Regions from separate parts of the Virgibacillus tibetensis genome, predicted to be linked through region 2. Evidence: a T-box and tRNA genes for the amino acid it is inferred to sense, from the RefSeq annotation. Region 2 holds a T-box; the other holds one or more tRNA genes.
The links. A T-box is a leader RNA that pairs with one kind of tRNA and senses whether it is charged. The one in region 2 lies ahead of thrS (threonine--tRNA ligase), so its partner is inferred to be a tRNA-Thr.
Positions count from the first base shown of each region.

Region 1: it encodes a tRNA-Thr, which carries the amino acid that the T-box ahead of thrS (threonine--tRNA ligase) is inferred to sense. The anticodon was not compared.

Region 1 is NZ_JARZFX010000020.1:5,069-10,631, forward strand. Features, by position in the region: gene QGM71_RS20110 (LLM class flavin-dependent oxidoreductase) at 1-342, shown strand, start outside; gene QGM71_RS20115 (YolD-like family protein) at 620-910, shown strand; gene QGM71_RS20120 (YwaF family protein) at 1,044-1,766, opposite strand; gene fabI (enoyl-ACP reductase FabI) at 1,859-2,635, opposite strand; tRNA gene QGM71_RS20130 (tRNA-Glu) at 2,893-2,967, shown strand; tRNA gene QGM71_RS20135 (tRNA-Val) at 2,972-3,047, shown strand; tRNA gene QGM71_RS20140 (tRNA-Thr) at 3,057-3,132, shown strand; tRNA gene QGM71_RS20145 (tRNA-Tyr) at 3,184-3,268, shown strand; tRNA gene QGM71_RS20150 (tRNA-Gln) at 3,278-3,352, shown strand; tRNA gene QGM71_RS20155 (tRNA-Lys) at 3,595-3,670, shown strand; gene QGM71_RS20160 (hydroxymethylglutaryl-CoA reductase, degradative) at 4,048-5,337, shown strand; gene mvk (mevalonate kinase) at 5,334-5,563, shown strand, end outside.
Region 2 is NZ_JARZFX010000001.1:99,779-105,341, forward strand. Features, by position in the region: gene dnaI (primosomal protein DnaI) at 1-322, shown strand, start outside; gene ytxC (putative sporulation protein YtxC) at 1,174-2,031, shown strand; T-box leader at 2,088-2,312, shown strand; gene thrS (threonine--tRNA ligase) at 2,364-4,307, shown strand; ribosomal protein L20 leader region at 4,501-4,627, shown strand; gene infC (translation initiation factor IF-3) at 4,701-5,204, shown strand; gene rpmI (50S ribosomal protein L35) at 5,304-5,501, shown strand; gene rplT (50S ribosomal protein L20) at 5,559-5,563, shown strand, end outside.

The DNA.
Region 1 (5,563 bases), on a different contig from region 2:
GAAATTAATGTCGCCTACATGGTAACAACCGCTGAAACAAAGGAAGAAGCTGAGTTTGAAGCGGGACCACAGGATATTGCCCGTTTGTGGCTGATGAAAGGGAAAATCAGTCAATCGTTAACACCTGAAGAAGCTCAAGATTATCCATTAACTGAATTGGATCGTATGACCATTCAAGAAAATCGTAAGTTGCATATAGTTGGATCAGCAAAGGAAGTCGCAACCCAATTACAAGCTGAACAAGCACAATATGGATTTGATGAAGCAATGATCTGCAGTATCCCTCATTCACAGGGGAAACGTTTGGAGGTTTATCGCTTGTTGGCGCGGGAACTATTTTAAAGTAGAAAACGGAAAGCACTTTGAACGTGCTTTTCTGTTTTTAATTGCCAAAAAAAAGATTTCCAATAAAAAAAGGTGTGAGTACCAAATGGCACCTATTTATTCTGGAAAACGCCTGCCCGCGTTGCAGGTAATACGGAACTTAGAAGCAGATTTATATATAATTTAATTAAAACTAAAACTCTTATTGAAGATGTTTATTTTTTTGTGTTACAATACGAACATAAGTTCCTTTTGATATATAATTATGAAGTTTTACAAATGAGGAGAGAGTAAAATGAGCGTAAATAACACAGGTATAACGCGGGTGAAAGAAAAGGTTAAAGTGCTTAGACATTTGTGGAAAGATAAGGATGTTAGGGATCAGAGCCATCATAAGGTGCCAGATATCAATAGTAGGCTGTTATTAGCGATACATAATGAGTTGACAGTAGAAATAAAACACTATAATGGCCGTGATTTCCTAACCAGTAAAGGGAAGTTAGCAAAAGTAGATCAGAGGGATATTAGGCTGAATAACAATAAAGAAATTAAAATGGATAACATTCTGAGTGTCTATATAGAATAATTCCTCTATATCGAGGGATATAGTTTTTATGGGAAACAGTTAAACTGTGTTTCTTCCTATATACAAATCAGTTAAATTCAAATCCTATAGAATTAATGGGATAAGAATGAAGGTTAGAACTTATTTTGATTGCTTATTTTTCTTTATAGATAAAAAGTTTAAGAACCCCAAACTGCCCTATAAAAACAACCAAACCCAATAAACATAAATTAATATAATACCAAATCCCATCTCCGAGTACGTCAAAAAGTGTATCAGCTGTTGGGGTGTTAGATAGAAATAAGTAATTCGAGTTCAAGGTAGGATTAATTAGAAAGCCTATTATAGCAGCATATATAAGCAAATAACCGTAAGCTTCTAAAGTATATTTAACTGTGATCTTAACAGAGCTGCTCAACAAGAGAAAGATACTCGCAAATGATAGTACAATATGGTGTATAAAAAAGTGCCAGAAACGAAAGTGCGTGTAGTTATAAGTTAATTCAGGAGTAACAATTGCTAATAAAGCAGGTAAGAATCCAATGAAAAAAGAAATAGTGATTATTTTTTTGTTGTAAGTGGCAAGCCCTATAATTACGATTATGCCTGCTATGCTGCAAAGATGCAGGGGTAAGCTTTCTCCTGCACTCCATGACCCATTGACTACGCTCCATGTTTGATAGGATAGTTCTGATAAAGTTAATGTAACTATTATAGACCATCTAAAAACATTTAGTAAAAGATCACTCTCAGCGTACTTTTTATAAGTTATTAGTAATATAACGAGAGCGACTATATAGATTAAGATCATAGCAATGTGACTGAAGCTAAAAGGGATAAAGTGCTCGTTGCTTATCTTACCAAACCACTCTTCCATATATCTTCCCTCCCCAACATTATAAAAAAAGACGCTTTAACACAATTTCGTGTAATATAGCGTCTGTGTCTTTGTATGAAACTGGAAGAATATTAGCCGCCGATAATATGGTAGCCGGAATCAACGTGTAATACTTCCCCCGTTATTCCCCTGGATAACTCACTCATGAAGAATAAAGTTGCATCCCCAACTTGATCCTGATCCACATTTCGACGTAATGGGGCTTTTTCTTCAATTACTCCAGCTTTTTCATTAAACCCTGAAACACCTTTAGCTGATAACGTACGTATAGGGCCTGCTGAAACCGCATTTACTCGGATCCCGTGTTTGCCTACATCTTCTGCTAAATACATCACACTGGCTTCTAAAGAAGCTTTTGCAACACCCATAACATTATAACCAGGAATTACGCGCTCAGATCCCAGATACGTTTGTGTAACGATGCTGCCACCTTCTGTCATTAGTTCTTTGGCAGCTTTCGTAACAGCTACTAGTGAATATGCGCTAATTTCCTGTGCTAATAAAAAGCCATCACGCGAAGTATCTAAAAATTCCCCTTTTAGATCATCCCGGTTTGCGAAAGCAACAGAGTGAACAACCCCGTGAATAACGCCCACATTCTTTTTGATTTCAGAAAACGCATCATTAATACTCTCGTCACTTGCCACATCACACGATACAATTAACTTTGCACTTACTTCATTTTTTTCAAGTAGCTTTGTTAATTTCTGGTATGACCTTTCTTGTCTGTTTGTGAAAATTAAATTAGCTCCTGCATTATGTAATGATTTAGTTATGCCCCAAGCTATACTTCTTTCATTTGCTACTCCCATGATTACTATATTTTTACCTTGTAGTAAATTTGACATGTGTGCACCTCCAAAAAGTCTTTTGTATATTATAACCTAATTGTTTCTTATAAAGAAACTAAAGCATTGAATGTATATTTACTAAAGGAGTGGCAGTGTTTCAATAAGATATGACAGCTTAAAAAAACAAATGTAGCCAGGTTATAAAAAATTAAATAAAAATATTCTTTTTTCCCCTTTACAAAGCTTGCATAACTGGTTATAATAAAATTCGTTGCTTTGCGACAAGAACATTCATTTAAAGTTTATTATTTGATGGCCCGTTGGTCAAGTGGTTAAGACACCGCCCTTTCACGGCGGTATCACGGGTTCGAATCCCGTACGGGTCACCAACATGGAGGATTAGCTCAGCTGGGAGAGCACCTGCCTTACAAGCAGGGGGTCGCAGGTTCGAGCCCTGCATCCTCCACCATTTATTTTTGCCGGCCTAGCTCAACTGGTAGAGCAACTGACTTGTAATCAGTAGGTTGGGGGTTCAAGTCCTCTGGCCGGCACCATTTTAATTAAAATATTTTATTGTATAATAAAATAATTATAGTTAACAATACGGAGGGGTAGCGAAGTGGCTAAACGCGGCGGACTGTAAATCCGCTCCCTCAGGGTTCGGCAGTTCGAATCTGCCCCCCTCCACCATTATATTGTTGGGCTATAGCCAAGCGGTAAGGCATCGGGTTTTGATCCCGTGTATCCCAGGTTCGAATCCTGGTAGCCCAGCCATTTTTTTATTTTAGGGACCTTTTTATAGTCCAAAATTTTGATTAAAAGTAAGACTATTGTAATGAACGTTCTTTCCAAAAAATAAACAACTATAATAGAATGAGCCATTAGCTGGCCGCTAACATCATAGTATAGCTACTATGTGCAGGCCTGCGAGGAGTGCAGCATCACCGAAATAACGTGCAACACGACGAGCACTCAGATGAACATTCTTTCCAAAAAATAAGCAACTATAATAGAATGAGCCATTAGCTCAGCTGGCAGAGCATCTGACTTTTAATCAGAGGGTCGATGGTTCGAATCCATCATGGCTCACCATTTTTACAGAAATGAAAATTACGGTTAATACATCATACATATAATTTTTTCAAATAAACAAGGTCGTTATGATTGTAGACAACCTTGTTTATTTGCATTTTAGGCCGTTTTTTTACATAATAGATACAGTTATTTTTTTATTATAGGCAGATAAGAAGTGAAACCTGCTAAATGAAGTTTCATTTTATGATTATACATAGGGAAAACATGTTATAATTTGATCATAAAGTACATGTTCTAAAAAAGAGGATAGAAGGCTCGAGAACTTTGATATTTTGTGCCGAGCCTTGTGAATAACCTCATAAATTGAAAGACCTAAATAGTTTGATGCACACGAAGCTTATATACTAATTATATATATAAAAGGGTGATACAGTATGGAAACTTCTAGAATTCCTGGTTTTTATAATATGACTGTTGAAGAACGAAGAGATTTAATTAAGAATATGCATACATTTTCAGAAGAACAAACTGCAGATTTGTATTCGCAGGCACCCTTATCACCTGATACAGCTGATAAAATGATTGAAAATGTCATAGGCACATTTCCTCTTCCACTAGGATTAGGGTTGAATTTCTTAATAAATGGGAAAGAATATGTAATACCAATGGCAATTGAAGAACCATCTGTAGTTGCTTCAGCAAGTTATATTGCTAAGATTGTAAGGAAAGCTGGAGGTTTTACTACTGAGGCTACTGAACGAGTAATGATAGGTCAAATACAAGTAGTAGGATGCCCGGATATTCATGCAGCAAAGGATACACTGTTAAAAGAAAAACAATTATTAATAGAAGATGCTAATGCAGCCTATCCCAGCTTAGTAGCCAGAGGTGGCGGGGCAGAGGATCTGGAAGTAAGAATATTAAATGAAGAGACTGACTCGAAATATGGTCAGATGCTTGTATTGCATTTGTATGTTAATACATGTGACGCAATGGGAGCGAATATCATTAATACAATGGTTGAGTCACTGGCTCCGACCGTTGAGGAATTAACTAAGGGGAAAGTTTATTTGCGAATATTATCAAATTATGCAGATAAATGCCTGGCGCGTGCACGATGTGTAATCCCTCCCGAACTATTGATAACTGGTGAATACTCAGGGGAAGAAGTACGTGATGGTGTAATCCATGCTTATGAGTTTGCTGCGTCAGACCCTTATCGGGCAGTTACGCATAACAAAGGGATAATGAATGGAATTGACCCGATTGTCATTGCAACAGGAAACGACTGGAGAGCAGTTGAAGCAGGAGCCCACGCATATGCAGCACGCCACGGGAAATACAGTTCGATGACAACTTGGTCTGTAGATGAAGCGGGTAATCTTGTTGGGGAACTGGAGCTGCCAATGTCTGTAGGTACGGTGGGTGGTTCAATTCAGGTTCATCCAATAGCAAAGATTTCCCACAGTATATTAGGGGTAGAGTCTGCGCGAGAATTGGCGCAGGTTATTGTGACAGTAGGTTTAGCCCAGAATCTTGGCGCATTAAAAGCATTGGTAACTGATGGAATACAAAAAGGCCATATGGCATTACATTCTCGCTCTGTTGCCATTGCAGCAGGGGCTACTGGGGAGATGATTGATATTATTGCTAGGAAATTAGTTGAAGTAAAAGAAATCCGTGTCGGAAAAGCTAAAGAATTGGTGGAAAATTATACAAAATGAGTGCAGAAAAAGCGACAACTACAGAACAAACAGCTATAGGTATAGCTCATAGTAAACTAATACTGATAGGAGAGCATGCAGTTGTACACGGACAACCTGCCATTGCTATTCCTTTCCCATTAGTTGGGGTTGAGTCAGTTATTGAATATGTTCCAGGATCGGTGAAAATTGACAGTACCTTTTATCATGGCCCACTTGAACATGCTCCTGCTGCTTTAGAAGGGAT
Region 2 (5,563 bases):
AAAAGCATCAATGAAAGATGACTCCATTAATGAAAAGATAGATTTTTTCAAGAAGGCAGATGTATTAATGCTGGATGACATAGGTGCTGAAATGCAATCAGCCTGGTTTAGGGATGAAATACTTGGTTCTATTCTGCAATATCGCATGATGGAGAGGTTACCTGTTTTCTTTACATCCAACTATAGTCTGGAACAATTAGAAACCCAGCTCGCCTCTACACGAGGGGGAATTGAAACGGTTAAGGCTGGTAGAATAGTTGAACGAATTAAGCAAGTAAGTAAAGAAGTTGAGATTTATGGTAAAAACCGACGTGAAATATAAAACTGGAACTAGTATGGAAGAGTATTTTCTTTTGTACTAGTTTTTTGTTTTCGGTCTTTTCTAGAGATTGTTGCTTTTGACACTAAATCTATAAAAGACGACGTAACTCGTTACTGTCATAGCTAACCGCTACGGAAATACACTTCGCCAAAAGGGTTGGTCGCTGAATGAACCGGGTTGAACGCGGGATAAAGCTGAAAAAGCGCTGGATAAATTGGTCCGGCCGCGGGATTAAGCAAGCCGACCGCTGGAAAAAGTGGAGCGATCGCTGAATGAAGGGAGGGGTAGCGGTCATGCCAAAACGGTTGAATCACTTGCAGACCAGATTGACGGTTTTCATGCCTGCTGGAGTCTCCGTGTATTTCCTGTGCTGGTGTTGTGCTTTGTTATAGCATTATCTATTGCTATAGTGAATAAAAACTCGCTATTTATGATTGTTGGTTGGAACGGAGGGCAGTCGACTCCTGCTCAAAACAGCACGTGTCTGAAGACCCCGCAGCGGTGATTTGTGGGGATGGAAGGCTAAAAACGCGACGTCCTGTCGCAACGCTTTCATGACTAACTTCCTGTTAGCCCGAGGCTGAAGCTGTTCCCGCGGCAAAGAAAACATTGTAAAGCGAACATAGTGAAGCTGAGCCCATGTTGCACTTGTACTCGGAGTGGTGAAAGCGGCTGTCCGGAGGAGTGGAAATCAACATAGCAGTTACGTAGTCCTTTATATCAATAGCAAACAAACTACGCGAAAAGAGCCTTTGTTTTTAATATACTTACTAGTTTCATTCGATTACTCATTTTTTCTGATGTTTGTCCATATAATGTAACAGTTTGGTTCTGGATGAGGGTGATGTTTATTGCTGGAGGTATATTTTGAATCTGATAAGGAAGTAATTCATTTTTGTGAGATGTTGTTCCGTTATAACAAACAAATTGAATTGAATTGGAAGACACACGAAGATTGGGGGAATCATCTACAGTTTAGAGACCACATACCGAATAATGATCTTGTGGAAGCAATATCACAATCCATGGTTGATGTTTTTGTTTCGCATCGTCTTGGGACAATGATTGAAAAAGTAATAAGAGAATATTATTATTATACAAATTCAGATGAAATAGAACGCATCATGGAATTAACCCATTGGATATTTTCAGGGGAAGATGAGGATAGCATACAGATCAGAAACAACAAGGATCCGAAGCAGGTTCTGTTTTCTTTATTTATCACAAATATAAAAAATACAACCACCATTCATTTTGATTCCATCGTAAAATTTAGGCTAAAGGTATTTAAGGACAAACTTATATATCTTATTGGTTTAGCAATTGATGAATTTAAAAGGGAAGAAGACCATCAGGAATTTGTTAATATGCTGCGTGAATATGTTGTTAAAAAAGAACCAAGCTTTAATATTGTGCACATATTACAAGGGAGCAACTTCTCATTTTATAAACAAAATGGGAAGCGTTTTACTAAAATGGAACTGCGTAAGATTATGCAAAATGAACCATTATATATGGTTGGTTTAGACTCAGACGAGTTAAATTTGTCACCATTGGTTGCAATGTCACCGAAAAAAATTAAAATCTATGGTGACTATCCATCAGAACCGAAAACACTAACTGTTATAAATATTTTTCAGGAGAAGGTAGACTTCCAACCGTATAATAAATTTCCATTTCCATATTATATAGACAACCATCCTAATTAAACTTGATTTTATAATTCTAACACGCTATAATACATTTTATATACATTTTACTTAAGATAAAGGTAACGATAAGGATAATATTATTTGGTCTTAGTATTGAATAGAGAAGGAAGTCATAGGCTGCAAGCTTCCTCTATACAACAAATAATTACCACCTTTGAACCCTGCTATTGAAGCATTAGTAAATAGCGGCGTATCATCTGCGTTAAAGATCAATGAAGCCGTAGTATTACTATGGAAATCAGGGTGGAACCACGACGTATCCAACGTTCGTCCCTTTGCAGTTGTGCAGAGGGATGGGCGTTTTTTAATTTTTTATGGGAGTGATTAGGATGGCAAAAGAAATTTCTATCATTTTTCCTGATGGAGCAGAGAAGCAATTCTCAGCAGGTACAACTGGTGAAGAAATTGCAGGTGCTATATCGTCAGGGTTAAAGAAACAGGCCGTAGCAATTAAGCTGAACGGAGAATTAGTTGATCTAAAGCGTGAGTTATACAATGGTGGGAAGATTGAAATCATTACGTACAAAAACCAGGAAGGTATTGAAGTAATGCGTCACTCCACAGCCCACTTAATGGCACAGGCAATCAAACGTATTTATAAAGATGTTAAGTTTGGTGTTGGTCCTGTGATTGAAGAAGGCTTCTACTACGATATGGAAATGGAGCATTCCATTACACCAGAGGATCTTCCTAAAATAGAAAAAGAAATGAAACGAATTGTTGATGAGAGTCTTGTGATTGAGCGTCTGGAAGTATCTCGTGAAGAAGCTAAAGAAATGTTCAAAGAGGATGACTTAAAGCAGGAGTTAATTGACGCAATACCTGAAGATGAACAGGTAACTATTTACAAACAGGGTGAATTTTCTGATCTTTGTAGAGGTATTCATGTGCCATCAACAAATAAAATTAAGGCATTTAAATTACTAAGTATCTCAGGGGCTTATTGGCGTGGAGATAGTAATAATCAGCAGCTTCAACGAATTTATGGTACGGCGTTTGAAAAACAAGGTCAGGTTGACGAACATTTACGTATTTTAGAGGAACGAAAAGAACGCGATCATCGTAAATTAGGAAAAGAACTGGAATTATTCACAGTTTCTCAAAAAGTAGGACAAGGATTACCATTATGGCTTCCAAAAGGAGCTAAAATCCGCCGTATTATTGAGAACTATATTGTTGAATTAGAAGAACGTTTAGGTTACGACCATGTGTATACGCCAGTACTTGGTAGTGTGGAATTGTATAAGACAAGTGGGCACTGGGACCACTATCAGGACGATATGTTTCCGGAAATGAAAATGGATAATGAAGAACTGGTATTACGTCCAATGAATTGTCCGCATCACATGATGGTTTATAAAAACCAACTATACAGCTATCGTAATTTACCTGTTCGAATTGCCGAACTTGGTACGATGCACCGTTATGAAATGTCAGGCGCATTAGCTGGATTGCAGCGTGTACGAGCAATGACATTAAATGATGCACATATCTTTGCACGTCCAGATCAATTAAAGGATGAATTTATTAGAGTGGTAGAGCTTGTACAGAAAGTTTATGAAGACTTTGGAATAAAAGATTATTACTTCCGTCTTTCCTACCGAGATCCAGAGGATAAGGAGAAGTATGTGGATAATGATGCTATGTGGGATAAAGCACAAGCCATGCTTAAAGAGACTATGGAAGAAATGAATGTAAAGTATATTGAAGCAGAAGGGGAAGCAGCCTTTTATGGTCCCAAGCTTGATGTACAGGTGAAGACAGCTCTCGGTAAAGATGAAACGTTGTCTACGGTACAACTCGATTTCCATCTGCCTGAACGCTTTGAATTAACGTACATTGGTGAGGATGGCAAAGAACACCGGCCTGTAGTAATTCACCGTGGTGTTGTATCTACTATGGAACGTTTTGTTGCTTTTCTGATCGAAGAGTATAAAGGTGCATTCCCGACTTGGTTAGCTCCAGTTCAAGTAAAAGTGATCCCGGTTTCTCCACGAGTGCATTTAGACTATGCAAAAGAGGTTTCAGATAAACTAAAACTTCAGGGAATACGTGTAGTTGTAGATGAACGAGACGAGAAAATCGGTTATAAAATTCGTGAAGCTCAAACGCAGAAGGTACCATTTGCTTTAGTATTGGGTGATAATGAAATTGAAGAAAATGCAGTTAATGTTCGCCGATACGGTGAGAAGGAATCAGAAACGCTTAGCTATAATGATTTTGAATTACTGATTAATGAAGAGATTAACGTAAAAACATTACGTAACCAATAGCACAATCAGTATTTAATGATCAGCTTAAATTTTAAAGCCAGGCATCAACTAGTTAGTAATGGAATGCCTGGTCTTTTTAACTGTCTCGATTCATGTTATAATGAGGATAGTTGATAAAACTAGTTTTTTAGTATGACTTGACAATATCCTATTCAAATGGTATTCTATATAGGTTGAATAAAACTAAATGATCTGAGACAAGTAGAAGCACCCGCTTCTCACCTGATCGACGCATAATTGCTGTTGACTGGTTTCGAACTCTTTTAATAAACTAATGGAGCTGTGTGGGTGCATAAATGTACGCACACTTTTTTATTGAATAAAAATTCACTTGTCAACAAAGATCAGTAACACTTTAAAATAATTTGGAGGTGGCTGGCTATTAGCAAAGATATGAATGTAAATGAGAAAATTCGTGCTAGGGAAGTACGTCTTATCGATTCAAATGGGGATCAACTTGGAGTAAAAACACGCCAAGAAGCATTAGAGATTGCGCAGACTAGAAATGAAGATTTAGTATTGGTTGCACCAAACGCGAAACCACCAGTATGTCGTATTATGGACTATGGTAAATTTCGCTATGAGCAACAAAAAAAAGACAAGGAAGCTCGAAAGAATCAAAAAATCATCAACGTAAAAGAAGTGCGCTTTACACCAGGAATTGGTGAGCATGATTTTAATACAAAATTAAAGAATGCTAGAAAATTTCTTGAAAAAGGCGATAAAGTGAAAGCTGCAGTTCGTTTCCGCGGACGTGCAATCACGCATAAAGAACTTGGTCAAGAGGTATTGGATCGCTTATCTAAGGAAGTTAAAGATATAGCAACGGTTGAAACAAGACCAAAAATGGAAGGTCGTAACATGTTTATGATGCTTTCTCCAATAAATGAAAAATAATCGGGTCTATTTTACAATAGCATGTTCTAATCGATGCATTTGAGCATTTAGTTCGAATCGACTTCCTTTTAGAACAACCATTACAAGGAGGAAATCAATATGCCTAAAATGAAAAGCCATAAAGGTTCTCAAAAAAGATTTAAAAAAACCGGTACTGGTAAATTAAAACGTTCACATGCTTACACAAGTCATATGTTCGCAAATAAATCACAAAAACAAAAACGTAAACTACGTAAAGGTACAATCGTCTCTGCAGGAGATTTCAAGCGCATTAAAACAATGCTTCCTTATAAATAAAAAGGCAGCGTAACGAAACTAAAAATTGATTTTCATATGTATTAGGAGGGAATTATTATGCC